3 regions of the Cryobacterium sandaracinum genome follow, and region 3 is predicted to be linked to each of the others. Evidence: riboswitches for the same ligand, from Rfam matches in the RefSeq annotation. Region 3 holds a riboswitch; each other region holds the start of a gene.
What was found. Region 3 has a riboswitch for thiamine pyrophosphate ahead of E3T25_RS10960 (ECF transporter S component). Riboswitches for the same ligand answer to the same signal wherever they lie in the genome.

Region 1 (10,586 bases), on a different contig from region 3:
GGCGACGGCAGTGCCGAAGATGACAGTGCGGCGGCCGAGGCGGTGTGCGAGCAAGGTCGCGGGCAGGTTCAGGGTTGACCCGTTGATGAGTCCTTCATCATCGATGAAGAGGTCGATGTCGTCCTCCAGACCGACGACGTCAAACATCCGGCAGCCGATGGCGGCGACGATGTCCGCCCCGATGCTGGCCGCGTCCACGTCCAGGGTGGTGATGGTTTCGGTCGGGTTGATCTTGACGCTGCGGATGCTGGTGGTCATGGGGTTCTCTCTCCAAGGTTGGTGAGGTGCGCGGGGTCCCGAGCTTTCTCGTGGGCAGTGGTTGAGTTGTCGTCCACCGTTTTTCTGCCCTTGGTGGCAAGAGAAATCGATTGAGAGCGGGAGTGCCGGAGTGCCCGCACTCTCGTGCGAAATAAGGGAGCCCGCGACCGCGTGCGAGAGTGCGGGTGACGCAGGCACGGAGCGAACTACGATGATTGGCCACCAAGGGAAGAAATGTTTTGAAAGAGTCAGGCCGGCGCAGCCGGCTCCGTGTGGGTCCGGCCTCCGGGCCGGATTCACCTGGTGGGGGAGTGTGAGGGGGCACCGTCCCCCTCACGGCGGCCGGCCCCTCGGCGGGCCGGCCTACGCGGCGGCTATTCGGGCCGCTGGTGCTGCTGGATCTCCGCATACGGGGCGGTATCGGTCCAGGTGTAGCCGGTGCTGACACTGACCGTCTTGGGGTTGGCGCGGACGACTTCGCGCCACTGGCCGCGGATCTTCACCCGGTCACCCTTCTTGACGGTGCTGCGGTCGTAGCCGGTGACTGTTCCGCTCTCGATCTGGGCGGCGCGCACGGCTTCCCAGTACGCGATCTGGTCGCGCTTTTCGGCGAGGATGGGTGCGAGGTGGTCTGCTCGGGCCTGCTTCTGGGCGTCGGTGGCGTCGATGTAGCCTTGTGCGTCGTCGTAGCGCGGGGCGATGATGCGTCGTTCTAACTTGCGGAGCTCGGCCCCCAGAGTGTCGATGCGGTTAGCCACCGTGACGGGCCGGTAGCGGGCGTCGGTGGTGTGCGTGGCCGCGTCGGCCCTTGCCTGGGCGTGGGTGGCGTCGGCGCTGGCTGCAACTGATTTACGCATGGCGTTATCTGCTTTGGCGATCGCGTTGCGGTGGCGTCCTTCGGAGTGGTGGCCAATCTTGATCGGTTCTCCTCCTTCGGGCAGGCGGTCAAGCGCGCTCCGGGCGCGCGTCCACGCGTCGTCGCTTGCGGTTGCCTTGCGGTCGGCTGTGGCGGCCAGGGCGTCGACCCGGTCGGCCTGACGTTCGATCTTTCCGGCCTCGACCTCGGCGGTCGTGCGTCGCGTGCTGTCGATGTCTGTTTCGACCTCGAATCCGGCCGCTTCCAAGGCCTCCTGGGTGCGGGTGATGGTGTGGAGATGGGGGAGGCGGTCGCGGGACTGGGGGACGAACCAGGCGCTGATGCTGCGCCCCCAACGCCAACCGACGGTCTTGAGGACGTCTGCGGTTCCGTCGCCTTTACTGGTGCCGTCGATCATGGTTCCGGCGGCGTGGCTGTGGGTGATGATGAGCATGATTTCTGTTTCCTCGATTAGGCGAAGCTGTCGGCGTAGCGGGTCGCGGTGCAGGTTTCTCCGGGCTGGGTATCTACGGCCCCTTCCGAGGTGCACCCGCTGCAGGCGCACCCGTCCGCGTAGCGCTCCCGCGGGTAGGTGTTCTCGTACCGGTAATCGGACTCGACCATGGAATCTCTTCTCTTCGTGAACAACTGTTTTTTTGGCCTGTCTGGCAAGAGAAATCGAGAGCGACCGGGAGTGCCGAAGTGCCCGCAGTGCCGGGCGAAATAAGCCCGCAGGGCGCGTCCGGCACTGCGGGTGACGCAGGCACGCAAGGGAGCTACGATGATTGGCCAGATAGGACAAAAATGCTCAACAAGCAGTGCCGCACAGCGGCTCCATATCGCTTCTGACGGCTTGGCCGTCGCGGTTTCGGAGTGATATCACTCTGATATTCCGTGGCGGGGGAGTGCGAGGGGGATTTCCCCCCCTCGCCGGCCAGCTCGGGAGCTGGCTGGCTGCCCGGTCTAGAGTGCGGCGGCTTCCTCAGCGTTCGTGACGAGCTGTGCACCGAATTCGCGAATCAGGCGGTGGCATCCGGCACTGGTCGGGGACGTGACCGGGCCGGGGACGGCGCCTACGGGGCGGGCGATTGTGAAGGCGTGGGTTGCGATGTTCAACGATCCCGATCGGTAGCCAGCTTCTGTGACGACAGTTGAGCGGGCGGCGGCCGCGATCAACCGGTTTCGCATCAGGAACCGGTACCGGGTGGGGCTCTGTCCGAAGCTGATTTCGGAAGCTACCGCGCCCGTCTCAGCAATCCGGGTGAGCAGAGCGTCGTGGCCCGTGGGGTAGTACCGGTCGAGTCCGCCTGCAAGGTACGCGACGGTGCGCCCGCCGCTAGCCAGCGCTGCCCGGTGAGCCATTCCGTCTACCCCGTACGCTGCACCGGAAATGATCACGTGGCCCCGGCTGACCAGGCCCGCGGTGATCTCCATGGTGACGTGTTCGCCGTAACCGCTGGAGGCTCGAGCCCCGACGACGGCTGTGTTCAGGGGGTCGGCCAGGATCTCGGTGGCGCCTCGGACCCAGAGCGCATAGGGGGCGGCGGAGCCGAGGTCGTTGAAACCGGCGGGCCAGTGCGGGTGGGCGGGGGTGATCAGTTCTGCCGACCCGGTGTCTGCGGCCGCGAAAGCTGCGGCGATGTTGCCCGCACTCGCGCGAGGTCGGGTGCGCGCGCGGAGTGTGGCCAGGTCGAGTCCTGCCGCGTCGCCGGTGCCGTGCAGGACCACGTTCAGGGCTTCTTCCGCGCCCAGGGCGGCGATGAGGTTGCCGGTGTCCCTGTCTCCGGGCTCGCTGATGATGGTCCAGATTCCGCGCGCAGCTGCGTCGGTAGTGAATCGCTGGATGGTGGGAACGTGGGTGCTGATGCTGGCGAGCGTGTTCATGGGTTCTCTCTCCCTCGTGGACAACTGTTTTTTTGGCCTGTCTGGCAAGAGAAATCGAGAGCGACCGGGAGTGCCGAAGTGCCCGCAGTGCCGGGCGAAATAAGCCCGCAGGGCGCGTCCGGCACTGCGGGTGACGCAGGCACGCAAGGGAGCTACGATGATTGGCCAGATAGGACAAAAATGCTCAACAAGCAGTGCCGCACAGCGGCTCCATATCGCTTCTGAAGGCTTGGCCGTCGCGGTTTCGGAGTGATATCACTCTGATATTCCGCTAGGGGAGTGCGAGGGGAATTCCTCACTGCCAAGTGCGATGCTGACCCAGCACAGGTTCTGGAGATGACGGCGCAGGTCAGGACGGCCCTAGGAGGTAATCTTCCTATCTAGGGTGGATATATGAGCCCTTCGTTAGTGCCGAGCACCACGTATCTGCAGAAGCTTCAGGCCGAAACGGCCCGCAGGATACAGAGCTATGAGTCGGTGCCGTCGCCGTTCTCCGGGGCCCCGGACGAGCTCGCAAGCGCCGTCGAAGCCCAGGTAGAGGCACTCGCCCGGGACCTGAACGACGTTGTTCACACCCTGCACGCCGACCCGGAGACCGCCTTCGCCGAGCATCGAAGCGCCGCTTATCTGGTGGAGCTGCTCGGTCGCCACGGGATAAGCGCACAGCTCGGCGTGCACGGGGTAGACACCGCAATTCGTGCCGAGATCGGGTCGGACTGCGGCCCGGCAATCGCGATTCTCAGCGAGTACGACGCCTTGCCCGACGTGGGGCACGGTTGCGGGCACAACGTGATCGCCGCCGCCGGCGTCGGCGCCTTCCTCGCGTTGGCTAACACGCTCAAGGAGAATCCCGACGCATTCAGAGGCCGGGTGGTGTTCCTCGGTACTCCCGCCGAGGAAGGTTTCTCCGGCAAAGAAGTGATGGCCAGGCACGGCGCCTTCGACGGCCTCGACGCCGCGATCATGGTGCACCCCTATGGCTACGACCTCGCCGACCAGGTGTGGCTCGGCCGCCGCGTGCTAACCGTGACGTTCACGGGCGTCGCGGCGCACGCATCCGCTCAACCTTTTATGGGACGCAACGCTCTCGACGCCGCAACCCTGGCGTACCAGGCCGTTGGCCTGTTGCGTCAACAGTTACCGCCGGTAGACCGCGTGCACGCCGTAATCAGTGAGGGGGGAACACGGCCGAGCATCATTCCAGAGCGCGCGGTACTCAAGCTCTACGCCCGATCCAAGTTTGCGGACACGCTCAAAGACCTCAGCGTGCGGCTGGACGACATCGCGCGCGGCGCAGCATTGATGACTGGAACGAGTGTCGAGATCGACTGGGACGAGCACGCCCCCACCCTTCCGGTGCGCACGAACGGTGTGCTCACCGGTCGCTGGGTCGCCGCCCAGCAGCGCCGTGGGCGCCAGCCACTCCCGCTTAGCGTGGTGTCGGAAACCATCGCAGCGTCCACTGACTTCGGCAACGTAAGCCATCGCATCCCCGGTATTCACCCACTCATCAAGATTGCGGCACCAGACGTTGCCCTGCACACCCGCGAATTCGCGGCGGCCGCCGCAACGGATGCCGCGGAGTCAGGCGCCCTCGACGGTGCCTGCGGGCTCGCCCTCACCGCCCTTGATTTTCTCTGCGACGCCGGATTGCGCCGCAGCATGGCTCAAGAGTTCGCGGAGCAGGGCGGCGCGATCGATGTGCCGCACTTCTTCGACTGATTCCTAACTCCGTTTCCTGTCTGACAGCGCACGATCTAACTCCTGACACACCGATCGTTTTGTTCGATCCGACGCAAGGTAGGCTCCATGTCTTCAGCACAGTCCCTCACCCGGCGCACCGTCGTGATTGATCGTGTTCTCGGTGGAATCGAACGCGTCGGTAACAAGCTGCCCGACCCGTTCATGCTCTTCCTTCTGCTGTTCGCAATCACGGCGGTGGCGTCGACCGCGATGGCCTGGGCGAACGTCACGGTGCAGTTGCCCGGAACCGACGAGATCACGGTGATCACGGGTTTCTTCACCGCCGAAGGGCTCACCTGGTTCACCCAGAACATTGGGGTCAACTACTTGGGTTTTCCGCCGTTGGCGACAGTGCTGCCCATCCTGCTCGCGGTCGGTGTTGCCGAGAAGTCCGGCCTGCTCGCCGCGCTGATCCGTAAGGCCTTCGGCTCGGCACCACGCTGGTCGCTGCCCTACGCCGTGGCATTCGTGGGAGTCGTAGGGTCGATCATGTCTGATGCGGCCTTTGTGGTCATCCCCCCGCTTGCCGCCCTGGTGTTTAAGGCTGCTGGCCGGCACCCCGTGGCCGGGCTGCTCGGCGGGTTTGCTGCGGTGGGCGCCGGCTACTCAACCTCGCTGTTTGTAACGAGCCTCGACGCGCTGTTCGCCGGGATCACGACGTCGGTCACACAGAACCTGCCGAACGCCGGTTCCGTCGTGACCCCGGTATCGAACTACTTCTTCAACGTGGTCTCCGCGCTCGTACTCATCGCACTCGCCGGCTTCATCATCGACAAAATTCTGGAACCGCGTTTGGGGCGGCAGCAGATTGCGCGCGACGAGATCACTGACGACGACGTGTTGGTTCCCTCCGTGATGAACACGCGGCTCACGCACACCGAGAACCGCGGCCTGTTCTGGTCGTTCGTGGCCGGCATCGTGGTCGCCGGAGTGATTCTGGTTGGCGTGCTCCTGCCGGAATCCTCCTGGCGAAACGAAGACGGCGAGTTTCTGCCGCGCTCACCCCTGTTGAGTTCGATCGTGTTCATCGTTTTCGTTATGTTCGTGATTCCAGGACTGGTGTACGGCAAGATCACCGGAACCATCGCCAGGGGCAGCGACGTGCCTCGCGTGATGGGGCAGGCCATCAAGGACATGAGCGGATTTCTCGTGCTTGCATTCATCCTCGGCCAGTTCGTCGCCCTGTTTAATTTCTCCGGAATCGGAAGCTGGCTCGCCGTTGCAGGAGCCGGGGGCCTTGAGTCCATCGGCCTCACCGGATATCCGGCCGTCGTCGCCTTCGTACTGCTTGCCTCGCTGCTAAACCTCTTCATCATTTCGGGTTCGGCCATGTGGACGCTGATGGCCGCCGTGTTCGTGCCGCTGTTCGTATTACTTGGCTACGAACCTGCATTCATCCAGGGTGCGTTCCGGGTGGGAGATTCGGCCACCCAGGTACTCACACCCCTCAACCCGTACATGATCGTGCTACTTACGATGCTGCGTAGGTACGAGCCACAGGCGGGCCTTGGCACCGTGATCGCCCGTATGCTGCCCTTCGCAGTCACGTTCTGGATCGCTTGGGTAGCCGTGCTGAGCGTCTTCTACTTCTTCGACCTACCGATGGGCCCGGGCAACGGCATCATGATCCCGCAGTAGTAACTGCGCAAGACCGGAGGAATACCCCGCACGGGGGCCTCCTTAAGTTCAGTGCAACCCGAAGGGATTTTTATGACTTCCAGCCAGACCACGATCTATGCCCTGCACGAGAACCCTGAATGGTTTCCGCCATTTGCCCGGGCCTTTGAAGCAGAGGGTATGGAGGTGAAGGAATGGCTGCTCACCGACGGCGTTCTCGACCTGGATTCGGTACCGCCGGAGGGAATCTTCTGGTCGCGCATCAGCGCATCCGCTCACACACGCGACCACGGAAAGTCGAAAGACTACGCGCGCGCCGTGTTGGCTTGGCTCGAGGCCCACGGCCGCCGCACGGTGAATGGCCGGCGCGTTCTCGAGCTCGAGATGAGCAAGGCGCGGTGGGCCGTGAGCAAATTCTCGATGCCGCACACGACTTTCCCACCCCGTTTATGACCAAGCACAACCAGGGCGGCAAGGGCCTCGGCGTTCGCAAGTTCACGAGTCACGAAGAGCTCGCCGCGTACGTTGCCTCTTCCGAGTTCGAGGAGCCGCAAGATGGCATCACACTCATTCAGGAATATATCCAGGCTGCGGAACCGTTCATCACCCGGGTTGAGATCGTGGGCGGCGAGTTCATCTACGCCGTCAAAGCCGACACCGCACGCGGCGGCTTCCAGCTGTGCCCGGCGGATGCCTGCGCCATCGACCCGATCACGCGCGAGCTGATCATGCCTCCCGGCGCCACCATCGCACCCGTAGCCGGTCAGCAACTGTTCAGCCTGCGCGAAGACTTCGACCACTCGATTATCGAGAAATACCTCGAGTTCGCGCGCCGCACCGGGTTGGAAGTCTGCGGCATCGAGTTCATCGAAGCCGAAGATGGCCGAGTGCTCACCTACGACGTGAACACCAATACGAACTACAACGCGGTTGTTGAGGCCGAAGCCCCTCGTTCGGCTCCACGTGCCCTGGCTCGGTACCTCAAAAAACTCGCAGCCTGAAATACGTGGCGCCGGCCCCGGTACCAGCTCACGAAACGGATAAAACTCTCGTTGGCGCGGTGGTTAGCCGTGGAGGCTAAAACCACCGATGCAGCGTTGGGATGAAGATACCGACATCTTTTGCGACGCCGGCGAGAGGGATCTATTGGCGAAGAATTTCTTCGCCGGAGAAGTACGCAGACTTTTACGACTCAGTCGGGAAGTACTGGTTGCCCTCAACCAGGATGGTCGTATCCGACTTTGCCACCACGACATCATTTCAAACTGCGTGATACATGGCCGACTGAGCGTTGTGTGCGGGCTGACCCGCAACTGCGCCGAGTGTAGGCGGCTTACCTGGCCCAGTTCCCTAACCGGGAACACATCACGGCGCACAACCAGGGACATGAGCATGATCTCGGGCATGCGCCATAGTGCCCGGTCAGATGTCGCTGGCGATCTCAAACATGGAGATTTGGGGGATACTGGCCAGCAATGAGCCCAGGTCGGTCGCACCCGCACCCGCACGCCAGTGACGATATGCCGCGTCAGCTTCGGCCGACGCCCACCGCTCCAGCAAGATCATGTGGGCGGGATCATCGCAATCAAGCAACACATCAACACCCAGACACCCCTCAAATGCACGGGTCCCGACCAAAATGTCTCGCAGCATGGCCTCCGCCCCGAGAACGGCCTCTGGTTTTAGGCGAAGGTCAAGAAGAACTATCAGGGCCATGAAAACTCCAATTCACATCAGGGTAGAAGGTCGGGCGTAGTGCTTAGAAATTGAGGATCTGGTAGCCCTCGACTACGAGATTGCGGATACTGGCGTCGCCGTTGTACTCCCAGCGGCCACCCACCGGCCTCGACCGCGTCCCGTGGGATGCGACACAGAATGCGCACGCGACCCGGATGTTGTCGTGTAGGGCAACGGCGAGAGGGTTCATCCTATGCTTGGGGTCTGAGATGGCGGCGAGAGATTCAACACCCAAACCGTCACAAACAACCACGACGTCATCGCCGGCGTCCGTGAATTCACGAGCAGTCTTAAGGCCGCGATATACGCGTGAGCTGTCGGAGCCGATGGACTCATAAATGACGACAGTGATCTTACAAAGTCGACCAGCCCGGCAGTCTCTGAGTTTAGGACGCAAATTCCCAAGTACCAGGCCGTTGCGTATACTCGTCTCCAGCGACACGGGGTGCCGACTGCATGACGGTCGGCTGAGATGACACCCGTTGAACCTGATCTAGTTCGAACTAGCGAAGGGATGTCACGGAGAATTACGTGCACCGCATTGGTGCCGGATCTGGTCCTTTCGCCTTACCCAAGGTGAAGAAAATCATGCAAATAGCAGAGCAGATTGTCCTGGTCACCGGCGGCGCACGCGGCCTGGGCAAAAGCATCGTGAACGCTTTCGCGGCGCAGGGCGCCCGGGTGGTCATCAACTATCGCAACAGCGCCGCAGCGGCGGAAACCCTGGCTGCCGGCTATGGGCCTGAACATGCTCTTGCCGTACGGGCCGACGTCACCGAACCGGCCCAGGTCGCGGCAATGCTCACGCAGGCTCAGGCACATTTTGGCTCCACCGTGACAACGGTGGTCAATAACGCGTTGGCCGATTTCAGCTTCAACGGCGATGCCCGCTCCGGCGCTGCCGTCATCAGCTGGAACGAGTTCGAGGCGCAGTTCTCCGGCAGTGTCCGCGGTGCCCTGAACACGACCCAGCAGGCACTGGCCGGCATGCGCGAGGCCGGGTTCGGCCGCATCATCAACATCGGCACCAACCTTTTCCAAAACCCGGTGGTGCCTTACCACGACTACACTGCCGCCAAGGCAGCCATGCTCTCCCTGACCCGCACCCTTGCCTCGGAGCTCGGCCTGCACAACATCGCCGTGAACATGGTCTCCGGCGGGCTGCTGCGCACCACGGATGCCAGCGCGGCCACCCCCGAGGACGTGTTTGACTTCATCGCCGCCTCCACCCCGCTACGCAAGGTGACAACCCCGGCCGAATTTGCGGATGCGGTACTTTTTTTCGCCTCCCCCTGGGCGCGGTCGGTCACCGGGCAGAACCTGATAGTCGACGGCGGCTTGGTGATGAACTAGGGCCGCGCCGGTCATGTCTGCCCCGCGCCAGCTTCACTTCAATGCGTTCCTCATGGGTTGTGGCCACCACGGCGCCGCTTGGCGGCGGCCGCAGTCGCCCATCGAGCAGTTGGGAGACATCAGTTTCTACGAACGGCTCGCCCGAAGCGCTGAACGTGGCCTCTTTGACGCCGTTTTCTTCGCCGACGGGCATGCCGTCGGCGATGTGAGTACCGGCCCGCGGTGGTTTCTTGAGCCGCTGACGGCGATGGCAGCGATGGCGCGGGCGACGAGCCGGATCGGGCTGGTCAGCACCGTCTCGGCGACCTTTTACACCCCTTTCCACGCTGCGCGCATGCTTGCATCCCTGGATCACATCAGTAAAGGGCGCATCGGCTGGAACGTGGTGACCTCCATGTTTGACGCCGAAGCCCGCAACCATGGAATGGACATGCTGCCCTCCCGCGATCAGCGCTATAGCCGGGCGGCCGAGTTCATCGAGGTGGCGCTGAAATTGTGGGATTCGTGGGAGGACGATGCTCTGATCCTGGACCGCGGAGGTCTCTATGCTGACCCGGCCCGGGTGCGAGCGATCGGCCACTCCGGTGAACACTTCCGGGTGGATGGCCCGCTGACGGTGCCGCGCCCGCCGCAAGGTCGACCGGTGCTGTTTCAGGCCGGCGCCTCCGTCCCTGGCCGGGAGCTGGCCGCCCGTTATGCCGAAGGTATCTATGCGGTGGCATATGACCTCGCCAGCGGGCAGGAGTACTACCAGGATGTGAAACGGCGCATTGCCGTAGCCAAACGCGATCCGGATGCGGTGTTGATCATGCCCGGTCTCGTCACTTATGTGGGGTCCACACAGGCGCAGGCGCGTGCGAAGCAGGCGGAGGTCGATGCCCTCCTGCCGACCGAGCAGTCGCTCGCGCAGCTGGGAACGTTCGTGCAACAGGATTGCAGCAATTGGGATTTGGATGTGCCGGTGCCGGCGCTGCCGTCGCTGGCCGGCTTCACTGGGCCGCAGGGTCGGTATGCGACCATCCTACGAATTATCGAGGCTGAGCAGCCCACGGTAAGGCAGTTGCTGGGCCGGCTCGCCGCCGGCGGTGGGCATTGCACCATGGTCGGAACGCCGGAGCAGATCGCCGACCAAATCGAG
Region 2 (10,586 bases), on a different contig from region 3:
GAGCTCTACGTCGCTCTTGGCGAGTTCCTCGGACAGTCAAGACTTTAATCAAGCCGCTCCCGCGCGTCGCGCACTCTTGAATGGGTTTAACGACAAGATCGTTTCCATGGCCGTTGCAAAGGGAAGCAGGATTCGTCGGGACCACACCCCCACGGTGTTGTTCCAAACACGAGTCGACCCCGCGATCCGCGCGGAAGTCAATCAAGCCGCAGCCGCAAGCGGCGTGTCCACCGGTATCTACCTGGAAGCGTTGCTGCGCCTAACTCTCGCGGAACAGGGCCAACTGCCTGTCCTCGACCTCATTCGCGACCCCAAAGAGGAGTTGCTCATCCCAGCCGCTTAAACGAAAGAGCCCGTCGCTTTCGCGACGGGCTACTGCAAGTTTCGTAGCTCAAACCCTCTGTGCTTGCCGGCCCGAGGTTCAAGCTAATCCAGATCAACAGCCCTCACGGGAGGTTTCTCTATGTCCCAGAGCATAGCGCACGTACCCCGAAATGCACCCGGAATTGTGTCCGGCGTGTCTGGCGTGTCCACTGAAGTGTGGACAGCGTGGGCTTTGACGCGCCGGATGAGTCCGCGCGATCAGGTGCGCGTGATGAAGCGCGACGCGTACGGGCGGGTGGACGAGAATAGTTACCCCCTGATCTACCGTGTTGGGCCGGCCGAACCCACGACGCCGTGGGCGATGAACCTGGCCGATGAGACCGGGTTGTTCCGGGTGCTGTGTTTTGACTTCGACGGTAAAGATAAGCACGGCGTCGATGCCGAGCTGATGGAGGAAGCCGTCGATGAGTGCGACGTGCTCTCCCGCACCCTGGATTCCCTCTCGATCGAGCATGTCGTGTGCCAGTCGTCTGGGACGGGTGGCCGCCATATTTGGCTCGCCCTCCACGGCGGTGCCCCGAAACTCGCTGTCGCCCCGGTGGCCAGTGCAGCGCGGGCGAACTTCCGCCGCTTGGACCACGGCATGCTCCTTAACGCTGTCACTGGTGCCGCGCGGCCGCCCTTGTCTCCGCACCGGGACGGCAGCTACTCCACGGTCCTCCGCGGCAACCTGAACACCCTGATTACCCCGTCGACCACGATTGCCGACTTGGCAGCCTTGGCCGCGGTGCTCGAGGCGCGGAAGCCTTCCCTCCGAGCGGAACACAGTCCCCCGTCGGGCCCGATCGCCACACGTCACCAGGCGCACCGGCCCCTCAGCGTGGCCGGCACCGCCCATATGGCCACCATCGATGGCGGCAGCAACCCGAGCTGGACCGGGTTCATGTGCCTGCTCTCGGCCGCGAACGCCGGCTGGCAGCTGGTCGATGTCGAGCACGCCATCAAGACGGCCCCCGGGCTGGAGCACTTCCGGACGAAGAACACCGGTCGCGGCGACCGCCGCCCCCGGACCGCAGCGGAGGCCCGTGCCCGGTTGGGCCGGCAGTGGGACAAAGCCCAGCAGTACGCCGCGCTCCAGCGCCCACTGCCGGCGGTGCGGGAGCCGCAGGACTTGTCGGAGTTGGACGCCATCGTGACCGACGTCGAAGCCCTCCTTACGCGCTTCCGGGTCAGTCCCGGACGGTGGGGCCGCACCGAAGCGTCCTCGAATCAGCAGACCATTCTCCGCGCCCTGGCCTACCTCACCCTGCAGACCGGCAAACGCACCGTCGCCGCCGCCATCCGGGACCTGGGCCCGATGGGCGGCCTCGGCCGCACCACCGCAGCCGACGCCCTGACCGCCCTCGCTGCTGCCGGTTACATCGAACGGGTCAGTGCGAGCGACGACGGCAACGCCGCCGAATGGCGCCTAGCCTCCACGTTCTCCACAGCTCCCAGTACAGTCCGGTCACAACCATTAAATAACCCCCGCCCCCCGCAGGAAATCCCGTCGTCGATAGGACGTTCTGCAGCTGAGCTCTTCAACACCCGCACCCATCTCGTTGCTTTACTCGAGGAACAACTCACCGACCAACGCCACGACCTCTTCACCCGCCGCGGCTTGGGACACCTTGCTGGCAAGCTCTACGCCCTGCTGCGTCAGCACCCGTCCCTCACCATTGATGCCGCTGCTCGTCTCCTGGGCGTTACCGCCCGGCACACGGCCACGATCCTCAGTCGCCTCCGGTGTCACAAGCTCCTCGTCGTTCACCGTGACGGGTGGGCGAGGTCGAAGCAGGATCTCCGGAACCAGGCGGCCTTGCAGCTCAACGTGCTGGGAACTCTCCTGGCTCGGGCGGAGCGTTATCGGATCGAACGAGAGGTGTGGGCGTGGTGGCAAGCCGAACTAAGCACCATGATGTCAGCGCCCCGGTCTCGGCCGCGGCGCCCGCATGTGTCGAGCCGGCCGTTGTTTGAAGCGAGCTCACCGGGTGAGCGGGTGTGGCCGAAGTATCCGCGGTCGAGTGATCAGCGTGGTGATCATCGTTCTGCGCGTGAGCTGGTGAATCTGGGTGTGTTGAGCCCGCAGAATCGTTGGCAGTATCTCGGAAACGCCGCCTAACCGCTAGGTGCAGCTTCGGAGGTTACAAACCGGTGTTCTTTGGCTGGACAGGGCGCATGGATGAGTCTGGATGGCCTTGTGTGTGGAGTTTCGAGGTGTGGTGATTAGGGGTGGGTAGGTCTCCCACAAGCTGTCTCTTGGTTGCGGTGAGCACGGTTGTGTCGGCTAGAGACGTTCGAAGCTGCATGGCAGCAGTGATGGTAGCGGACCCGAGCGTTGGTCCGGCGTCGCTCGGGATAGATGAGGGAACCGCTTTACGAGTGCGATGGGATACCTGGAATCTGCGTTCATGTGGTGGCATGGCAATGGGGATGAGGGTAGTCCCGCAGCTTTCCGCAGTGAAGACGTCAAGTGCGTCCCTCTCGGAAACGTCGAGCATCCCGGCTTTGGCTGCACGGTGGAGGGGACCGGCGAGAATGGTTGCTGCCGCCTCAGCAGCGGGAGTGGTTTGACCTGGTCGCGATCCTCGATACGTCAGCGAATGGAGGGAGGGGTTCGCGTACCGAAATCTCCATGAAGATTCCACGCGCGCCGCAGGCCGGTGGTGGGATTCACGGCTACCTGCCTGGCACGGCTCTCCGAGTGGTGCGCCGCGAAGCCAGCGGCGGCGACAGCGTCACGTAGGCCTTGCTTGTCGCCAATCGGCGGTATACGGCGGGTGGCTGCACACCGGCCGCGCGGCTGCCGGCGGAATTTGTCAAGGAGAATGAGGCCAGTGAAAGTTGCGGCGACTCGTTTCGTTTCGGTGTGGTCTTCATAGACTGCTGGGCCGTTGATCCGGACGGTAAGGCATTTGATAACTTCAGTGAGGACGTAACGGTGCAATAGTGTGCGTCAGGGAGGCTGGTGGTCATGCCGACAATGTCTGCTCTCGAAGGTGCGTTCTGCCGCAGTGCACCATGGCGTCTGGCGGCGGGCCGAGTTGTCTTGTGGGCGACACAGGGTGTTTCGTTCACCGGTGACGTTCTTGAGATCGGAGGGGGTAGTGGTGCGACGGCCGACAGGTTAGCGCGGGCAAATCCGTCACTGCGCCTGACGACGACCGATTACGACCCCGTGATGGTTGGCGTCGCACGAAAACGTCTTGCAAAGTATCCACACGTGGCGGCGCGCCAAGCCGACGTCACACAGCTTCCCTTCGATGACGAAACTTTTGATTTCGTTGTAAGTTTCCTGATGCTGCACCACGTTGTCGACTGGGAGAAGGCAATCGCAGAGGTTGCACGTGTGCTCCGGCCCGGCGGCATTTTCACCGGTTATGACCTCACTGCTTCTCGAGCCGCTTCGTGGGTGCATTCGACCGATCGCTCCCCACATCGGCTCATCGAACGCGGGGCCTTTGAACCTGTTCTCGGACAAGTCAGACTCGATGCTAACGGGCTGAGGTACACCTTCGGCGGTCGAGTGATGCGATTCACTGCACGCAAGCTTGCATTGCCCACCTGAAATGAGTGGACGCGTGTCAGGCAGGTCCAAGCAGGTCCCATCGACCGCGACCAGACGTCGTCCGGTCGTGAGTTGACCCCAGATTGCATGGAGTCGCTCGCCGATTAGGATGTGATCGACGAGTGGCATCTTAGACTGCCGGGCGCTCGGGTGTTCAAGATCCACCAGTAGGCGGGCAGGTTCGAGCGGTGAGAGCCCGCACTGGACGAGGTGTGGGGCCGCTAGCAAGCGCAGCAGTTGTATGCGGGCCAGGCTATTGGAGTCGAATTTTGCCCCGCCGCGGGTGGAGCTGATAGGAACTTCCGCAGCGGGGAGACGGCGATGATCGGTGCGGCCAGCGCAGTCTCCACTCTATGAAGGGGCGGCCGTTTTGCAGTGTTCTAGACTGTGCACGGGCCGAATGTGCCCTGCTGAGGGTTGATGGTTTCCTGCTGCGGTTCGCAAACTCTTCCCGGCACACCCAGTTAATAAATCTGAGCGAGGACGTTGAATGAGGCGTTTCACGGCGGATGATGTTTGCCTGCTGCTGGCGCGGTTGCGGGAAAGAACACCTCTGGTGCAGTGCCTGACCAACGCGGTGGTGACGAACTTCACCGCTAACGCGTTGCTGGCGATCGGGGCTGCGCCGGCGATGACCGATATCCCCATCGAGGCCGACCAGTTCGCCCGTATTGCTTCGGCCACGCTGGTGAACTTGGGCACTCCGCATGCGGAGCAGCGTGTAGGCATGCAGGAAGCGGCCCGGGCGGCGCACGAGATCGGCACGCCGTGGGTGCTCGACCCGGTGGCCGTCGGCGTCCTTTCGGTGCGCACCCGGCTGGCCGCCGATCTGCTGGCATACGCGCCCACTGCAATCCGCGGCAACGCCTCCGAAGTGATTGCCCTGGCCGGCCTAGGCCACGGTGGCCGGGGGGTGGACTCGGTCGATACCGCGGAGCAGGCGTTGGATGCCGCTGTCCGACTTGCCGACCGGTACGGCTGCATCGTCGCGATTTCTGGGGCCACCGATTTGATCACCGACGGAACCGATGTCATCCGCCTGAGCAACGGCCATCCCTACCTCACCCAAGTCACGGGTGGAGGGTGCGCGCTTGGCGCCGTAACCGCGGCTTTCCTCGCGGTCGGCGACGATCGTCTTGTTGCAACTGCCGCCGCGACGGCCGTGTATACGATCGCGGCCGAACGGGCGGCGGTGGGCGCCGGCGGTCCGGGCAGTTTTGCCGTCGCGTTCCTTGACGCATTGGCGAGCGTTGACGGGTCCGCGATCCGGGCGTCGATAGCAATTTCATGACTGAGTTCAGTAGGGAGACTTTCACGCCAGGCGTGTATCTGGTCACCGACACGGCGTTATGTGGCAGTCGCGGGGTGGTCGAGACGGTGCGGGCGGCGGTAGACGGTGGCATCCAAACGGTGCAGATCCGGGAGAAAGATGCGTCCGCTGCCGACTTCTATCAGCTCGTGTTGCGCATATCCGAGGCTGTCGGTGGCCGGGCCGCTATTCTCATCAACGACCGGATCGACGTGTTTCTGGCTGCCCGCGCTGCGGGTGCCCGCGTGCATGGTGTCCACGTCGGCCAAAGCGACCTTCCGGTTACGGCAGTGAGGATGATCGTCGGCGACGACGCGATCATCGGGTTGACCGCCAATACTGTCGATCACGTCCGCCAGGTGGCTCTCCTGCCGGATAGAACGGTCGACTACCTGGGTGTTGGTGTGATCCGGGCGACGGCCACGAAGGTGAACCATCCGGCGCCGATCGGCGTGGACGGTTTCGCCGGGGTCGCCGCCGTGGCAGGCCTGCCTTGCGTGGCCATTGGCGGAGTCATGCTGGACGACGTGGGCGAGCTGCGCCGGGCGCGGGCGGCAGGTGTTGCCGTGGTGTCCGCGATCTGTGCCGCGGCAGACCCGAAACGGGTGGCCGAGGATTTTGTGGAGGAGTGGAACCGATGATCCGTCCCGTCTTGGCGCGCACAGTACCCCGAGTTCTTAGCATCGCTGGTACTGATCCAACCGGTGGGGCCGGCATCCAGGCGGACTTGAAGAGCATCGCCGCGCAGGGCGGCTACGGGATGGCCGTCGTTACCGCACTGGTTGCCCAGAACACCCACGGGGTGAGGTCGGTGCATATTCCGCCGGTGGCCTTCCTTCGCGAGCAGCTCGATGCCGTCAGCGACGACGTCACTATCGATGCGGTCAAGATCGGGATGCTCGGCAATGCCGAGATCGTTCAGGCCGTCGATGACTGGTTGGAGAAGGTGAAACCGCCGGTGGTGGTGCTTGACCCGGTGATGGTTGCCACCAGCGGCGACCGGCTGCTCGAGCCGGCTGCAGAAAGCGCCATGATCCGGCTGCTCAGCCGGGTCGACTTGGTCACACCGAACCTGGCGGAATTAGGGGTGCTGTTGGGAGAGCCGACCGCTTCGACCTGGCCGCACGCACTCGAGCAGGGCACGCGACTCTCAGCGGCGCATAACGTCATTGTGCTGGTCAAGGGCGGCCATCTGGAGGGTGCCGTGTGCCCGGACGCGCTGGTGGATGCCACCGGACAGCTTCCCGCCGGCCGGCAGATGATTGAGGTTGCAGCCGATCGGGTGGACACCACCAATACCCACGGAACCGGATGTTCAATGTCGTCGGCGATGGCGACATTGCAGGCCCGGCTCGGGGATTGGAGCGCCGCATTATCGATGACCAAGTCCTGGTTGCAGGAGAGTCTGGAACACGCCGACGAACTCGAGGTCGGTACCGGGCGTGGTCCTATCCACCACTTTCATCGGTTGTGGGCAGGCGGGCCGACCCAAGGCTGACCCGCACTGTTTCGGGGCCGGCCAGCGCGCCGGTTAGCACGAGCACTCCAGCCAGTGCGAGCAGCGCCGCGACGGCACCGTGGGCGCCGAGCACATTCTGCAGGGCCGGCAGATAGTACGGGTAGAGGGCTGGAATGACGATGGAAAGGCTGTAACCGACCCCGTAGCCGCTGGAGCGCACGGCAGTCGGGAAGCGTTCGGCTAGGTAGGCGCCGACCGGGCCGTAGCCGGAAACCGTGACGATCTGCAGCGCCACGACCAGCAGCACCAGAACCGTGGTGCCGGCGGCAGCGAAGATCGCCAGGAAGATTACCGGCCCTAGTACCGCTGCGATCAGGCCGAAGCCGATGAAGAAAGCGCGTCGGCCGGTGAACGTCGACAGGTGCCCGCAACCTGCCATGGTGACGGCGCTTGCGGCGGTGCCGCACATCATCGCGAACGATATGGTTTGTGCGCCCAGGTCAGCATCGACGCCAAGTTGCCCAGTCAGCACCGGGATGGCCATGTAAGTCAGCAACCACATGCCGCTCATCAGAATGAATACCTGCCACAGCGCTCGGCGGTGTTCGCCGATGAGAATTTCCTTCAGCGGGTTCGTGCGGCGTGGGGGGTGGGTCCACGTCGGGGAATCCTGAACCCGGGCACGATAATAGGCGAGCATTCCAAAAGCGAGCACGGCGCCGAGCAGGAATGGGATGCGCCAGCCCCATACGTTGTAGCTGGCGGCGTCGAGCGTGCCGTGGAGTACGAACACCAGGCCGGCGATGGTGGCGTTGGCCCAGGGAGACATCCACATGATCAGCCCGCTGACAAGCCCTCGCCGTTCAGGCTCGGACCATTCCATCGCCAACGGAACAGCCGAGGTATATTCACCGCCAAGAAAAATTCCGCCGAGAAAACGCAGCGCCAGGATCAACAGGAGCGATCCGCCACCGAACACGGCGTGGCTGGGAACCAGTGCGATCAGCAGTGTCGTCAGCGCCACACCGGTGAGTGCGACCTTGGTCGTCGCCGTGCGGCCGATGCGGTCGGAGATCGGACCGAAGATCGCTGCTCCTATCGGCCGCCCGAACAGCGTCGCGACAAAGACCAGCCCGGCGTTGTTGACCAGGTTTTCCGACCCGAAGAGATGCGCCGCTGCCGGCGTCAGGGCGATGACGGGCAGGAAGATGTCGAATTGGTCCACATAGTTGCCGAAGATCCCGCCCCGTATGGCGCGGCGCATGCCTGGCAGTGCGGACGGCGGCAGTCGGGCGGGGGCAGAGGCGGTGCTGGGGTGGGCGTAACGCATCAACTTCACTTCCTTTGCCGGCATTACCCGGTAGGTTCAACGGTCGAAGCTGCCTCAGCTTCCTCTCAGCCCCTGCAAAAGGGCTCCCGTGTAGACGAAAAATAACATAGCACCCTGTGTCAGAGGCTGCGTTTAGCCATGTTCTGGCCCTTTTTTCTGGTTGTGATTGTCTGCAAGCGCGCGCCGAGAGTGGGGATCCGGCGGCGACCTCGGCGGAGTCGTAATGGTGATGTTCGATGACTTGGTACGCACTCATTGAGTGTGAACCAACACGTTGTTCGCCCAGGCTTGGCTGCTTCTTGGTTACACTCGTCTTGAACACGGGAGTCCGGTGAGCCGGGCTGAGAGGAAGATTATCAATCTTCGACCGTCGAACCTGATCTGGATCATGCCAGCGCAGGGAGGCAATTTTCTCACATCCCGTGCCCTGATATTCCTGCAATCAAGGAGGGCACGACAGTGCAACTATCCCTACTCAAAAGTACGCCCTCGCCGTGGATAACGGTAGGTGCGCTCGTTCTTGCCGCAGCGACAGTTCTAAGTGGCTGCGCCTCAGGCTCGGCGACTGGCACCGCTTCGTCAACCGCGTTGACTCCGGTGGCCTTCGCCTTGGACTGGACACCGAATACCAATCACACCGGACTGTATGTCGCTCTTGAGAAGGGCTACTTCACGCAGGCGGGGCTTGAGGTGAAGGTGCTCCCATACAGCCAGTCATCCACCGACGCACTCATCAACGCCGGCTCAGCTGACTTCGGTATCAGCTTTCAGGACACGGCCACCTTCGCGGCGGCAGCGGGTGTGCGCAACATCTCAGTGATGTCGGTGCTGCAGCACGACGCGACGGCGATCGGGGTCCTGGCCAGCCGCGACGACATTCGCAGCCCGAAGGACCTCGACGGCAAGACCCTCGGCCTGGCAGACCCCAGCGCAACCTTTCCCACCGAGGCGTCGGATGTCATCAAGAACGACGGCGGAACGGGCGAGTTCAGGAAAATCACGCTGGGCACCTCCGCCTATGAGGCCCTCTATGCCGGCAAAGTTGATTTCACCTCGGCATTCACCACCTGGGAGGGCATCGATGCCGCTCTTCGTGGCACCCCGATGAAGTTCTTCGCTCTGCACGACTATGGCCTACCGGACCAGTACTCGGTGATCGTCGAGGCAAACCGGGCCTGGACTGCCAAACACCCTGCCGCCACTGCTCAGTTCGTCCAGGCCCTGCAGAAGGGGTACCAGTACGCCGCCGATCGTCCGGATGCCGCGGCGAAGATTTTGATCGACGCCAACCCCGGTGCCTTCGAAAACACGGAACTCGTTTACCAAAGCCAGAAAAAGCTGAGTGCTTCCTACCTCAAAGATGCCAACGGTAAAGTAGGCACCCAAACGGCAGAGACCTGGCAGCAGCTGGCCGATTTCCTCTACCGTGCCGGCCTCTTGGCCGACGAAGACGGCAAACCACTCACCACGGCGCTGGACACATCAACACTGTTCACCGAGCACTACCTCAATGAAAAATAGCATCACCGTGAAGCGGGCTACAGCGCCCCGCACGACGGCATTCTCGGCGCTAGCACCTCCCGCCGCGATCCTCGTCGCGCTCGTGATCACCTGGCAGGTGGCGGTGATGGCAGCCGGAGTGCAGCCGGCGATCCTGCCCTCCCCGCAGCGCATTCTTCAGCAGGGCTGGGAGGCCCGCACCACGATCTGGGACAATACGCTCCCCACCCTGCAGGAGACGTTTCTCGGCTTCGCCGTCTCTCTGACCGTCGCTTGGACGCTGGCGATCCTGATCGACTTTTCGCCATGGCTGCGGCGAGCACTGGTGCCACTGCTGGTGGCATCCCAAGCCATACCCATCATTGCGATCGCGCCGCTGATAGTCATCTGGTTCGGATTCGGTATGCTGCCCAAAACCATCGTCATCGCCCTGGTGACATTCTTTCCAGTCACGGTCGGCCTGATTGACGGCTTCAACCGCACCGATCGAGAAGCGATCAATCTGCTGCGCAGCATGGGGGCCAACCGGTGGAAGCAGTTCGTGTATGTGCGTCTTCCGTCGGCGCTTCCCTCGTTCTTCACCGCACTTCGAATCGGAATCGCCTACGCCGTCACCGGTGCCATTTTTGCCGAGTACGTCGGCGCCGAGCGGGGCCTGGGCATTTATATGGCGATGATGAAGAACTCGTTTCGCACCGATCTTGTGTTGGCTGCCGTTGCGGTGACCGCGCTCGTGAGCGTGTGCCTGTTCCTGTTGACCTACGTCGCCGAACGGGCAATCATCCCTTGGCATTCGAAGGAACGCAGGAGCTGGCATGGCTGAGGCGACTCCCCCGAAGATCGAACTGCGCGGAATAGGTAAGTCTTTTCCGCTCGGCCGCGGGCAGGTGAGGTCGGTTCTCGACGACATCGCCTTCTCGGCGCAGCCGGGCGAATTCGTTGCCGTGATCGGTCCTAGCGGATGCGGGAAGAGCACCATGTTCAACATCATGGCCGGCCTGGAGACGGCCAATTCCGGCGAGGTCTTGGTCGACGGGGATGTCGTCACCGGTCAACA
Region 3 (10,586 bases):
TCGGAGCAGGTAGTCCGCGAGGAACTGCACTCTGCGGCGAACCTCGGAGGATGCATCGATATGGGGGGACACGTTCAGCTCCGCGATGATTCGCGCCTGTAGTTCTCGCATTTCCCGAATCTACCAAACCGAGGGTAGAGCAACAGGATTCACGGGTGTTGTGCGGTGCCCCCGGTAGGAATCGAACCTACGACAAGCGGATTAGAAGGCCGCTGCTCTATCCACTGAGCTACGGGGGCGAAGAACGATCAACAATACCGCAGACCCGGCCCGCCGGCGCTCAAACGGCCTTCGCGGCCGCCACGAGCACCTGGGCGAGTGTCGGCACACCCGTGGCCCGGAAGGCCTCGATCCCGGCCGCGTCCCGGATGATCACCGTGGGGGTGATCCGGATGCCGTCGGCCTCGGCTTCCGCGACGTCCCGCACCACGTCGAGCTCACGCACGGTCGCCTGGGGCACGAGGCGTTCGACCTCGGCCAGGACTGCCCGGGTCTGCATGCAGGGCTCACAGAAGGCGGAGGAGAAGTACGTCAATTCCATGCGAGGTAGTCTACGGAGCGAACGTCTCAGTCGCACCGCTGCCGGGATCAGCGCAACAGGGCCGGTCGGCGTCCGCCGTTAGACTCGGCACATGAAAAAAAGTAGTGACCGGTTGGTGTGGATTGACTGCGAGATGACCGGTTTGGACATTGATTCCGACGAGTTGGTGGAGATCGCTGTAGTGATCACCGATTACGACCTGAACATCATCGACCCGGGACTCGACCTCATCATCAAGCCGAATCAGGCGTCGCTGGAGAACATGAACGACTTCGTGCGCAACATGCACGAGACCAGCGGGCTGATCAACGAGATCCCGAACGGAATCAGCGCCGCCGAGGCCGAGACCCTGGTGCTGGAATACGTACTGCAGTTCATCCCGGCCGAGCAGAGGGCTCCGCTGGCGGGAAATTCCATCGGCACCGACCGGGCCTTCCTGATGAAATTCATGCCTCGCCTCGACGCCCAGCTGCACTACCGCAACGTCGACGTGTCCTCGATCAAGGAACTCGCACGCCGCTGGTACCCTCGGGTGTACTTCAACGCCCCCGCGAAAGACGGCGGACACCGCGCCCTGGCTGACATCCTCGAATCCATCCGCGAACTGGCGTACTACCGCCAAACCGTGTTCGTGGCCGACCCCGGGCCGTCCAGCCAACAGGCGAAGAACAGCGCGGCCGAAGCCGTGAACATTTTCGCTGCGAACATGTAATACACTTGTCAAGTTGCCTTCTCTGTGAGAAAGCAGCGCATGGTGGGTATAGCTCAGCTGGTAGAGCATCCGGTTGTGGTCCGGAAGGCCGCGGGTTCAAGCCCCGTTACTCACCCCAATTGAAACACGCAGAAACAGTCCATCGAACGCGCGACCGGGCCCTCGGATCCGGCCGCGCGTTCGCATTTCCGGCATCGAAACGCCTCACCGAAATGGTGTCCTCGCCTCGGCCTCCCCGCCGATCCAACGGCGTCCGGGACAGCTGAAAGGGATCTCTCCATGCGTGCTCGTTTCGCCCTCCCCGCCGTCGCTGCGGTGGCCGCCTCCCTGCTCACCGGCTGCGTCGACAACACTGTGCCGGTTCCCGGAGCCGACGCCACCGCGCCCGCCAAGACCGTGACCGAAGATGCCGCCGCCTCGGCGCTGCTCCCGGAGAAGGTCCGCGCCTCCGACACGCTCGTGATCGGCACGAGCCCGAATTACTCCCCCAACGAGTTCAAGGACGATTCCGGCAACCCGATCGGCTGGGGAGTCGAACTCGGCGCCGCGGTTGCCGCGAAGTTGGGTCTGACCGCCGACTACAAGGTCGCGAATTTCGACACCATAATCCCGAGCATCATCGGCGGCGAGATGGACCTGGGAAACTCGTCCTTCACCGTCAACCTGAAGCGCCAGGAGCAGGTCGACTTCGTCAACTACTACACGGCCGGCATCCAGTGGGCCTCCGCCACCGGCACCACCGTCGACCCCGACGACGCCTGCGGCCTGAAGATCGCCGTGCAGTCCACCACCTACGAGGACACCGACGAAATCCCGGCCAAGAGCGCCGCATGCGTCGCCGCCGGAAAGCCCCCGATCGACAAGCTCAAGTTCGACACCCAGGACCTGGCCACGAACGCCACTGTGCTCGGCCAGGCCGACGCCTTCAGCGCAGACTCCCCGGTCACCCTCTACGCGATCCAGCAGACCGCGGGCAAGCTGCAGAAGGCCGGCACCTCCTTCGACGAGGCACCGTACGGCATGGCCGTGGCGAAGGACTCCGGGATGGCAGCGGCCGTGCAGGCTGCCCTGCAGTCCATGGTCGACGACGGCTCCTACGGCGAGATCCTCAAGACCTGGGGCGTCACCGACGGCGGCCTGAGCACCATCACGATCAACGGCTGACCGGCTCCCTGAGAGGCTGAACGAATGTGAGATGCTGAACGGATGCCGCAGCTGACTCACGAGGAGTTCGAGCGTCTCGTCGTCGACGAGCTCGACCTCCTGCCCGACGACATGGTCGACGGCCTGGACAACGTGATCTTCGTGGTCGAGGACCGACCCGAAGACGGCACGATGGACACCCTCGGGCTCTATGACGGGGTTGCCCTGACCGAGCGCGGGCAGTACGGCTTCGGTGAGATGCCGGACCGGATCGTGCTCTACCGGGAGCCGCTGCTGGAGCTCTGCGCGGATCTCGGGGAGTTGCGCGACCAGGTGCACATCACTCTGGTGCATGAGATCGCCCATTTCTACGGCATCGACGACGACAGGCTGCACGACCTCGGCTGGGGATGACCAACCACCGTTAGCCTTGCGTCATGAGTAGATCCCGGCCTGCCCGCGTCATCGGCGCCACGGTCGGCGCCCTCGTCATCCTGTCCGTCGGCGTCTACGGGCCGGCCACCCTACTGGGGCCGTTGCCTGAGGCCACCGCCACGCTGGTCACGCCGGCGGCCGGCGAGTCGGTTCCGTTCCCGCCCGCGCTGCCGGCCACCGGCGGCAGCGCCGTCATCGGCCTGGCCACGGTCACACCCGATCCGGCCTTCCCGGAGACGACGGCGCTGGACGCCGACGCTCTCGCCACCACCCTGCCTCTCGCCGTGGCCGGCACGGCCGAACCGCTGCCGATGGCCGCGGCGACGAAGATCGTGACCGCCCTGGTCGTGCTCGACGCGAAACCGCTGACCCTTGGTGAGACGGGGCCTCAGATCCCGATCACGGCCGCGGATTACCAGGACTACATCGACTACGGCAATTCCGGTGCCCGCACCGTCGTGGTCTTCCCGGGCGAACTGTGGACCGAGACCGAGCTGCTCCAGGCGATGATCCTCGGCTCCAGCAACAATCACGCCGACACGCTGGCGCGTTGGGCCTTCGGCTCCCTCGACGCCTACAGCGCCGCCGCCAACGCCTGGCTGGGCAAGCAGGGCCTCGACGGCACTCGTGTCGCCGACGCCACCGGGCTCAACGACGAAAGCGTCGGAACGGCCACCGACCTTGCCCGGCTGGCCGGCCTGGCCGCCGCCGACCCGGTGATCGGTGCCATCCTCTCCCAGCCGGCCTCCGCCCTGGTGGGCCAGCGCGGCGTGGACAACACCACGGCGTTCCTGGCCGAGGAGGGCGTCACCGGCATCACCCGCAGCTACACGGACGGGGCGGGCGTCTGTTTTCTCTTCACCGGTCAGGTGCAGGGCCCGGACTCGACCTACACCTTTGCCGGTGCCCTGCTCGGCGAACCCGATTACGACACCCTGACCAGTGACGTCACCGCCCTGATGGAGAGCGCCCGCGCCGGGGTACGCGAGCTGCCAACCCTCGCCCAGGGTGACGCCTACGTGGAGTTCAGCACACCGTGGGGGGCCGAGGCCTCCGGAACCGTGCGCACGGCCACGACGACGTACGGCTGGCAGGCCCAGGCGCCGGGCGACGCGGAGGTGATCCTGGAGACGGTGTCGACCGGCCGGGCGGGCAAGACCGTCGGCCGGGTCACGGTGGAGACCGGGGGCACCGAGGTGACGTCGACGCTGGTGCTCGACCGCACGATCAGCGCGCCGGGCCTCGGTTGGCGGCTCCTGCACCCCGTGCCGATGATCTCGGCGCTGATCGCCGCGGACCGCTAGCGGCGAAAGGCTGCCGCGACCGCCCGCCGGCTACTGGTCTGCGGCTACTCGCGCTCGCCGGTCGGCAGGAACGGGTCGCTCTCGCCCGCGTCGAACCGGTAGCGCACGTGCACGCGGCCCTGCACATCGCGCACGTCCTCCTCGTCGTACCAGAACAGCGTTTCGACCCCCTCGACGGCGGCCATCATGCTGACCCGGGCGTCATGTTTGCCCTGGATCAGCACCCGGGTGTCGACCTGGCCCGCGAGGGGACCGTCAATGAATTCCGCGGTGTAAACGACATTTTCAGCACCTTGATCAGCCATGCCTCCAACCTAGTCCCGGGCACCGACTTACGGGCGACGGATGTCCGGGGTCCCGGCCAGCCGGATCGTCGCCTGCCGCTCGGGCGCCTCCCGCTCTCGGTAAGCGTCCCAGCCCGCTTCCCACTGGTCCCAGTGCGACCGGAACAGTTCGCCGTCCCGGGCGAGGGCCCGCTGCTTGCGGATGCGGTCGTCGGCGGCCAGCCAGACCCGGATGTCGCTGAGTGGCGCGTGGGCGGCCGCCAGGGTTCCGCAGCCCTCCACGATCAGCGGGCGGGCCGGGTCGACCGGGTGCCATTCTGCCAACTCGCGCCGCTCCCAGTCATAGCGCCGCCAGGCGGCGGGCCGGCCCAGTCTTCTCGGGGCGAGCACCTGTTCGCGCAGGTGCGTGACGGCGGCGTCCAGCCCCTGCCAGCCGGGGTAGATGTCATCCAGCCGCACCAGGGTGGGCCGGAGCGGTCCCGGCCAGGCGACGACAAGCGCGTCGGCGAGGGTGCTCTTGCCGGCGCCGCTCGGCCCGTCGATGAGAACGACGGGCGCCACCCCGGCGGCGGCAAGGTCGCGGAGCACGGGGGCCAGCAGCATCCGTCGGTCACCGACCGGATCGGGGGCGGCCGGTTCGAGGGCGGCCGTGGGCAGATCAGGTGAGGACAAAGTTCCAGCTTCCCGTCGCCACGGAGACGCTCACCGAGAGCAGGGCCACGGCCAGACCGATGCCGACCAGGGCCACCTCGCGCCCCCGGAAGCTGGAGGGGCGGGCCCAGGTGCGCCGCACCGAGGCGCCGAACCCGCGGGCCTCCATCGCCGTCGCGAGTTTGCTGCCGCGCCGGATCGACAGCACCAGCAGGGCGAAGGCCTGGCTGAGCAGCCGGCGCAGGACGCCGCGGTCCGCGATGCCGCGGGCCCGCCGGGCCAGTTCGAGGGCGCGCCAGTCCTCGAGGAACAGGCCGACCAGGCGCAGCCCGGCCAGACCGCCAAGCACGAAGCGGGCCGGCAGTTTCACGACTTGGCCGAGGCCGTCGGCCAGGTCGGTGGGGTCGACGGTCACGAAGAGCACGACCGACGGCAGTCCGATGGCGAGGATGCGCAGGGTCGTGGCGATGGCCAGCTCGAGTGATCCCTCGGTCACGTTCACCAGCCCGAAAGACCAATAGACCGCCCCGGCCGCCTGCCCGTAGAGCAGGGTGGTGACGCCGGCGGTGGGTGCGGCGATCCAGACCGGCAGGGTGCGCACCGCGAAGGCCTTCAGGGACAGCCCGGCCCAGAAGAAGAGCACGAACTCGCAGGCGAGGGCGACGACTGCGGAGACCCAGTCGATGGTGAGGATGAGCACGCCCGCCAGCAGCAGCGCGGCGGCCAGCTTCGCGACCGGGTTGATCCGGAAGATGGCCTGGGTTCCCCGGGCAGGCGTCAGCACGCTCACCGGGACACCGCCGCCCGCGGCGTGACGCTGCGGCCGGCCCGCCCGGCCAGATGGTACTCCCGGTCAGCCAGGGCGACCACGAAGTCGGTGTCGTGCGAGACGGCGACCACCGCGGTGCCCTCCCGCAGGAGTTCGTCGAGCAGGGCCACGATCTCCCGCCAGGTGCGCAGGTCCTGGCCGAAGGTGGGCTCGTCGAGCATGAGCAGTCGTGGCTGGGTGGCCAGCACGGTGCCCACCGACAGCCGACGTTTCTCTCCGCCGGAGAGGGTGAACGGGTTCGCCTCGGCCAGGTGATCCAGGCGCAGGCGCTGCAGCACCTCGTCGACCCGGGCATTGATGTTCGCCTCCGGCCGTTTGAGGGCGCGCGGCCCTACGGCGAGTTCGGCCCGCACGGTGGCGGCCACGAACTGGTGCTCCGGGCTCTGGAACACAGTGCCGATGCGGGTGAGCAGCTGGCGGGACTTCCAGCGGATCGGTTCCTCGTCGGCCCCGCCGGCGAACTCCGGGCTCGCGAGAACCGCTCCCCCGGCCGGTTTTAGCAGGCCGGCGAGGGTGAGCATCAGGGTCGATTTGCCGGCGCCGTTCGGTCCGGTGACTGCCAGAGCGGTGCCGGCGTGCACCGTGAGGTCGATGTCCCGGGCGAGCACGTCGGCGCGCGTGCGCGCGACCGCGAGGCCGGGCGTGCGGAGCAGAGGGACCGAGCCGGGCGCCGACGCCGAGCTGGTCTCGCGCCGCGATGCAGTCAGGCCGTTGCCCCGCCCGGGCACCCAGACACCCGCGGCCGCGAGCCGTTCCCCCTGCCTGGTCAGCACGTCGTCGGGATGGCCGTCGGCCAGCACTCCCCCGGCCGCGTCGAGCACGATCACCCGGTTCACAAAGTTCTGCCAGACGGCGACCCGATGTTCGATCACGATGAACGTCGCCGCGGAGTTCTCGAGCACGCGGGCAACGGAATCGCGCACATCCAGCACGCCTCCAGGGTCGAGATTCGCTGTGGGTTCGTCGAGCAGCAGCAGCCCCGGCCGCATCGCCAGCACCCCAGCGAGGGCGAGGCGCTGCTTCTGTCCACCCGACAGCGACGACGTCGGATGGCTGAGCGGCAGGTTCAGGCCGACCATGTCCAGGGCGTCGCTCACCCGGCGCCAGATCTCTTCGCGGGGCACCCCCAGGTTCTCGCAGCCGAAGGCGACGTCGTCGCCCACCCGCGCCAGGATCACCTGGGAGTCAGGGTCCTGCAGGAGCAGCCCGGCCTGGCCGCGCGCTGCGGTCGGCTCGGCGCCGTTTACAAGCAGCTGACCGCGCTGCTCGCCCTCCTCGTCGCCGCCGAGAACCCCGGCGAGGGCGTGCAGCAGAGTGGATTTGCCGGCCCCGGAGGCGCCGAGCAGCAGCACGCGCTCGCCCGGCTCGATTCTCAGGTCGAGGCCGTTGACGGCCCAGCCCCGCCGCCCGGCATGCCGCCATCCCCAGCCGCGGGCCACGACGGACGCTCCCGAGACGGATGCCGCTGCTGCCGGTGTCATCGCCGTCCCCCTAGACCTGGGTGCGGTTCGATCGCCCGGCGGCGAACCGCGACAGTGCCCCGGTGCGGGCGAGGCCACGCATGGCCAGCCAGGACAGCAGTCCGGCCACGACAATGCCGGAGACGATCGAGGAGGCGGTGTAGATGGTGATGAAGGGAACGGCCGATCCGGGGTACCAGAGCAACAGGTCGTTGACGGCGAGGGCAAGGCCGGCACCCGCGCCGGCGAGCAGGGCCACGACGAGGCGGTAGTTGGCGTAGAAGAACAGCGCGAAGACCAGCTCCGCGCCGAGACCCTGCACCAGGCCGGAGACCAGGATGGTGGCTCCCCAGGCGGTGCCGCCGACCAGAGTCGACACGACCGCCGCCAGCAGCTCGGTGTAGAGCGCGGCGCCGGGTTTGCGGATGATGAGGCCGCCGAGCACGCCGGCGAACAGCCATCCGCCGCCCAGGAGAGCCTGCAGGCCCGGCAGCAGCGGGGTGAGCAGGCCGCTGAGCGGGTTGTACGCCTGGTTCCAGACGACGAAGATGAGCCCGCTGGCCACGCCGATGACACTGGCGATGACGATGTCGACGACCCGCCACCGGAAGTTACGCGGCTGGCGGGACGTGGTGGAGGTGAGAAGAGTTGTTGTAGCGTGCACTGGTCGTGCCCTTTCCGTAGATGGTTCCAGGGCACGGGAACGAGAAAATTTGCCTCCCTGCGCTGGCATGATCCAGATCAGGTTCGACGGTCGAAGCTTCAGAAGCTTCCTCTCAGCCCGGTTGACCGGACTCCCGTGTTCGATTCAAGTATAGACCTCGGCCTAGACTCGCGGGATGGAGTCCTCGCCTCGCCCCCGCATCACTGTCGGGCGCGAATGACGTTCACCGTTCCCCTGATCCTCGCCGGGCTGTTGCTTCTGTTGCTGCGCCACTTCATTTTGCGGCGACGACGGATGCGACGCGGGCTACCCGTGCGCGGACCCTGGCACATCCCCCGCAGCTGGCGGGAAGGGCCGGGCTCCCGCCAGCGGCTGGGACGCTGGCGGTGTAGCTGGCGCGGGCGGCGTTGACCGCCCGAACGCGGTACGCTCGACGTGGTGTGTCGGGAAGTCTGGTCGACAGCAATGTCCGTGTGCCACAAAATCCTGATTGACTGAGGCTCGTCCATGCCGAAACCATCACCTCTTCCTCCCACCCCGAAACTTAACGTCTTTCGCCGCAGCAGCTATCCCGAGTACCTGCACGTCTCGACGATCCTGCGCAAAGAGACCGTGGGCGGCGCTCTCCTGCTGGTGGCGACGGTTCTCGCGCTGACCCTGGCCAACACCGGGGCCTCCGATTTCTACTATGCGGTGCGGGACTTTCAGATCGGCTACGAGCCGTGGCACCTCAATCTGAGCCTCGGCGCGTGGGCCGCCGACGGACTCCTGGCGATCTTCTTCTTCATTGCCGGGCTCGAACTCAAGCGTGAGTTCGTCGCCGGCGATCTGCGCACCTTCAGCCGCGCGGTCGTCCCGGTCGCCGCGGCCGTCGGCGGCGTCATCGTTCCGGCTGTGATCTTCACCGCCATCGTGTTCAGCTCGGGGCCGGAAATGTTACGAGGCTGGGCCATCCCCACCGCCACCGACATCGCTTTCGCCGTGGCCGTGCTCGCCGTGATCGGCTCCAAACTGCCCAGCGCTCTGCGCATCTTCCTGCTGACCCTGGCCGTGGTCGACGACCTGCTCGCCATCGCCATCATCGCCTTCTTCTATTCCGGCGACCTCCAGCCTGTTCTGCTGCTGCTCGCCATCGTGCCGCTGAGCCTCTTCGCCTTTCTGGCGCATACGCACTCCTATCTGTTCGGCACCACCAGGTGGGCCGCGGGCGCCGTTCTGCTGCCGCTCGGCCTCGCCACCTGGGTTCTCGTGCACGGCTCCGGCATCCACGCCACGGTGGCCGGAGTGCTGCTCGGCTTCGCCGTGCCCGTGCTGCGCAGCCGACGTGGCGGCGGACCCGACGCCGGCCCGGGCCTGGCGCAGAACCTCGAGCACCGCATCCGCCCGCTCTCGGCCGGTTTCGCCGTGCCGGTGTTCGCGTTCTTCTCCGCCGGGGTCACGATCGGCGGCGTGTCAGGCCTGACAACGGCCCTCACCGACCCGGTCGCGATCGGAATCGTCGTAGCCCTGGTGGTGGGCAAGCCGGTTGGCATCATGCTCGCCACCTGGCTGGTCACCAAGACCACCCGGGGCGCCCTTGACCCGGACCTGGCCTGGGTGGATGTGATCGGCGTCGCCATGCTCGCCGGTGTCGGCTTCACGGTGTCGCTGCTGATCAGCGAGCTGGCTTTCGGGCAGGGTAGTCCGCACGACGAACACGCCAAGGTGGCTATCCTGACCGGTTCGCTGCTGGCGGCACTACTCGCGACCGTGGTGCTGCGGAGCCGCAACCGGCACTACGGGCGCATCGCCGCCAAAGAGGCGCTCGACGCCGACAACGACGGCGTCCCAGACGTGTTCGGGGCCGATCCGGCTCGCGACGAGCGGTTCGGCGGGCACTGACAGGGCCGGAGCGCACCCAGCCGCCCAACTCCCTCAGCCGGAGTGTCTGCTGGTCGTCACGGGCGGAACGCCGTGCCCGGCACCGAACCAATTCGACGGAGATTCATCGATCAACACCCGTTTTTGAGCCCAAATGCGCTGTTCAGGGCACAATCTCCGTCGAATTCGTTCGGGACGGATGTGCCGCAGGTCCGCGGACTCGAAAGACGCGGCGGTTAGAGCCTACGTTCATCCACCGCGTCGCTGTCCGCGGGAAAACGCGCGTCGGAATCGGGAACAAGCGCAACGGAGCCCGCGATCCGCGAACCCCCCTCAACCTCGGCCATGGAGACTCACTCATCGAGCTGGCCGGCGGGCACTGCTAGCGCCGGAGCGCAGTCAGCAGCCCGACATCCTCAGTCGGAGTGGCGGGGCGACCGGGCGGCTGGGAGCCTTCGCTGCTAGCGTTTGAGGGCGCGGACGACGCGGGAGATCGCCTTGCCGGCCACCCAGAGGAACGGGATGCCGACCGCGAGCAACGAGATGACGTTGGGCTCGAAGCGCACCGTCGTGCCCGATTTGACGTAGGCGCCGATCGGCAGGGATGCCCCGCCGCCCCCGCCGCCGGACCCGCTGCCGGTGGCGGCGGAGTCACCCTCGCCACCGCCGAAGCCGTAGTAGACGAGAGCAACGGGAATCAGGG

Region 1: linked by a shared signal. The riboswitch ahead of E3T25_RS04375 (3-oxoacyl-ACP reductase) and the one ahead of E3T25_RS10960 (ECF transporter S component) in region 3 are both predicted to bind thiamine pyrophosphate.
Region 2: linked by a shared signal. The riboswitch ahead of E3T25_RS04395 (ABC transporter substrate-binding protein) and the one ahead of E3T25_RS10960 (ECF transporter S component) in region 3 are both predicted to bind thiamine pyrophosphate.

What each region holds. Positions count from the first base shown of each region.
Region 1 covers NZ_SOGO01000014.1:14,821-25,406, forward strand. The annotation lists gene E3T25_RS04340 (DUF3846 domain-containing protein) at 1-258, opposite strand, end outside; gene E3T25_RS04345 (DUF3560 domain-containing protein) at 633-1,568, opposite strand; gene E3T25_RS16645 (hypothetical protein) at 1,586-1,738, opposite strand; gene dprA (DNA-processing protein DprA) at 2,078-2,998, opposite strand; gene E3T25_RS04355 (M20 family metallopeptidase) at 3,392-4,720, shown strand; gene E3T25_RS04360 (AbgT family transporter) at 4,808-6,379, shown strand; gene E3T25_RS17790 (ATP-grasp domain-containing protein) at 6,452-6,811, shown strand; gene E3T25_RS17795 (ATP-grasp domain-containing protein) at 6,808-7,359, shown strand; gene E3T25_RS04370 (putative quinol monooxygenase) at 7,781-8,074, opposite strand; TPP riboswitch at 8,527-8,627, shown strand; gene E3T25_RS04375 (3-oxoacyl-ACP reductase) at 8,684-9,448, shown strand; gene E3T25_RS04380 (LLM class flavin-dependent oxidoreductase) at 9,462-10,586, shown strand, end outside.
Region 2 covers NZ_SOGO01000014.1:26,148-36,733, reverse strand. The annotation lists gene E3T25_RS17875 (ArsR/SmtB family transcription factor) at 1-48, shown strand, start outside; gene E3T25_RS04430 (hypothetical protein) at 107-343, shown strand; gene E3T25_RS04425 (hypothetical protein) at 569-2,485, shown strand; gene E3T25_RS04420 (class I SAM-dependent methyltransferase) at 3,338-3,931, shown strand; gene thiM (hydroxyethylthiazole kinase) at 4,422-5,222, shown strand; gene thiE (thiamine phosphate synthase) at 5,219-5,881, shown strand; gene thiD (bifunctional hydroxymethylpyrimidine kinase/phosphomethylpyrimidine kinase) at 5,878-6,738, shown strand; gene E3T25_RS04400 (MFS transporter) at 6,689-8,029, opposite strand; TPP riboswitch at 8,340-8,449, shown strand; gene E3T25_RS04395 (ABC transporter substrate-binding protein) at 8,639-9,550, shown strand; gene E3T25_RS04390 (ABC transporter permease) at 9,540-10,352, shown strand; gene E3T25_RS04385 (ABC transporter ATP-binding protein) at 10,345-10,586, shown strand, end outside.
Region 3 covers NZ_SOGO01000031.1:107,559-118,144, forward strand. The annotation lists gene nadE (ammonia-dependent NAD(+) synthetase) at 1-111, opposite strand, end outside; tRNA gene E3T25_RS10905 (tRNA-Arg) at 167-239, opposite strand; gene E3T25_RS10910 (YbbN family protein) at 281-541, opposite strand; gene orn (oligoribonuclease) at 633-1,253, shown strand; tRNA gene E3T25_RS10920 (tRNA-His) at 1,296-1,371, shown strand; gene E3T25_RS10925 (ABC transporter substrate-binding protein) at 1,533-2,417, shown strand; gene E3T25_RS10930 (metallopeptidase family protein) at 2,460-2,810, shown strand; gene E3T25_RS10935 (D-alanyl-D-alanine carboxypeptidase family protein) at 2,834-4,135, shown strand; gene E3T25_RS10940 (hypothetical protein) at 4,180-4,440, opposite strand; gene E3T25_RS10945 (nucleoside/nucleotide kinase family protein) at 4,468-5,091, opposite strand; gene E3T25_RS10950 (energy-coupling factor transporter transmembrane component T family protein) at 5,078-5,860, opposite strand; gene E3T25_RS10955 (ABC transporter ATP-binding protein) at 5,857-7,380, opposite strand; gene E3T25_RS10960 (ECF transporter S component) at 7,391-8,023, opposite strand; TPP riboswitch at 8,061-8,170, opposite strand; gene nhaA (Na+/H+ antiporter NhaA) at 8,531-9,904, shown strand; gene E3T25_RS10970 (hypothetical protein) at 10,345-10,586, opposite strand, start outside.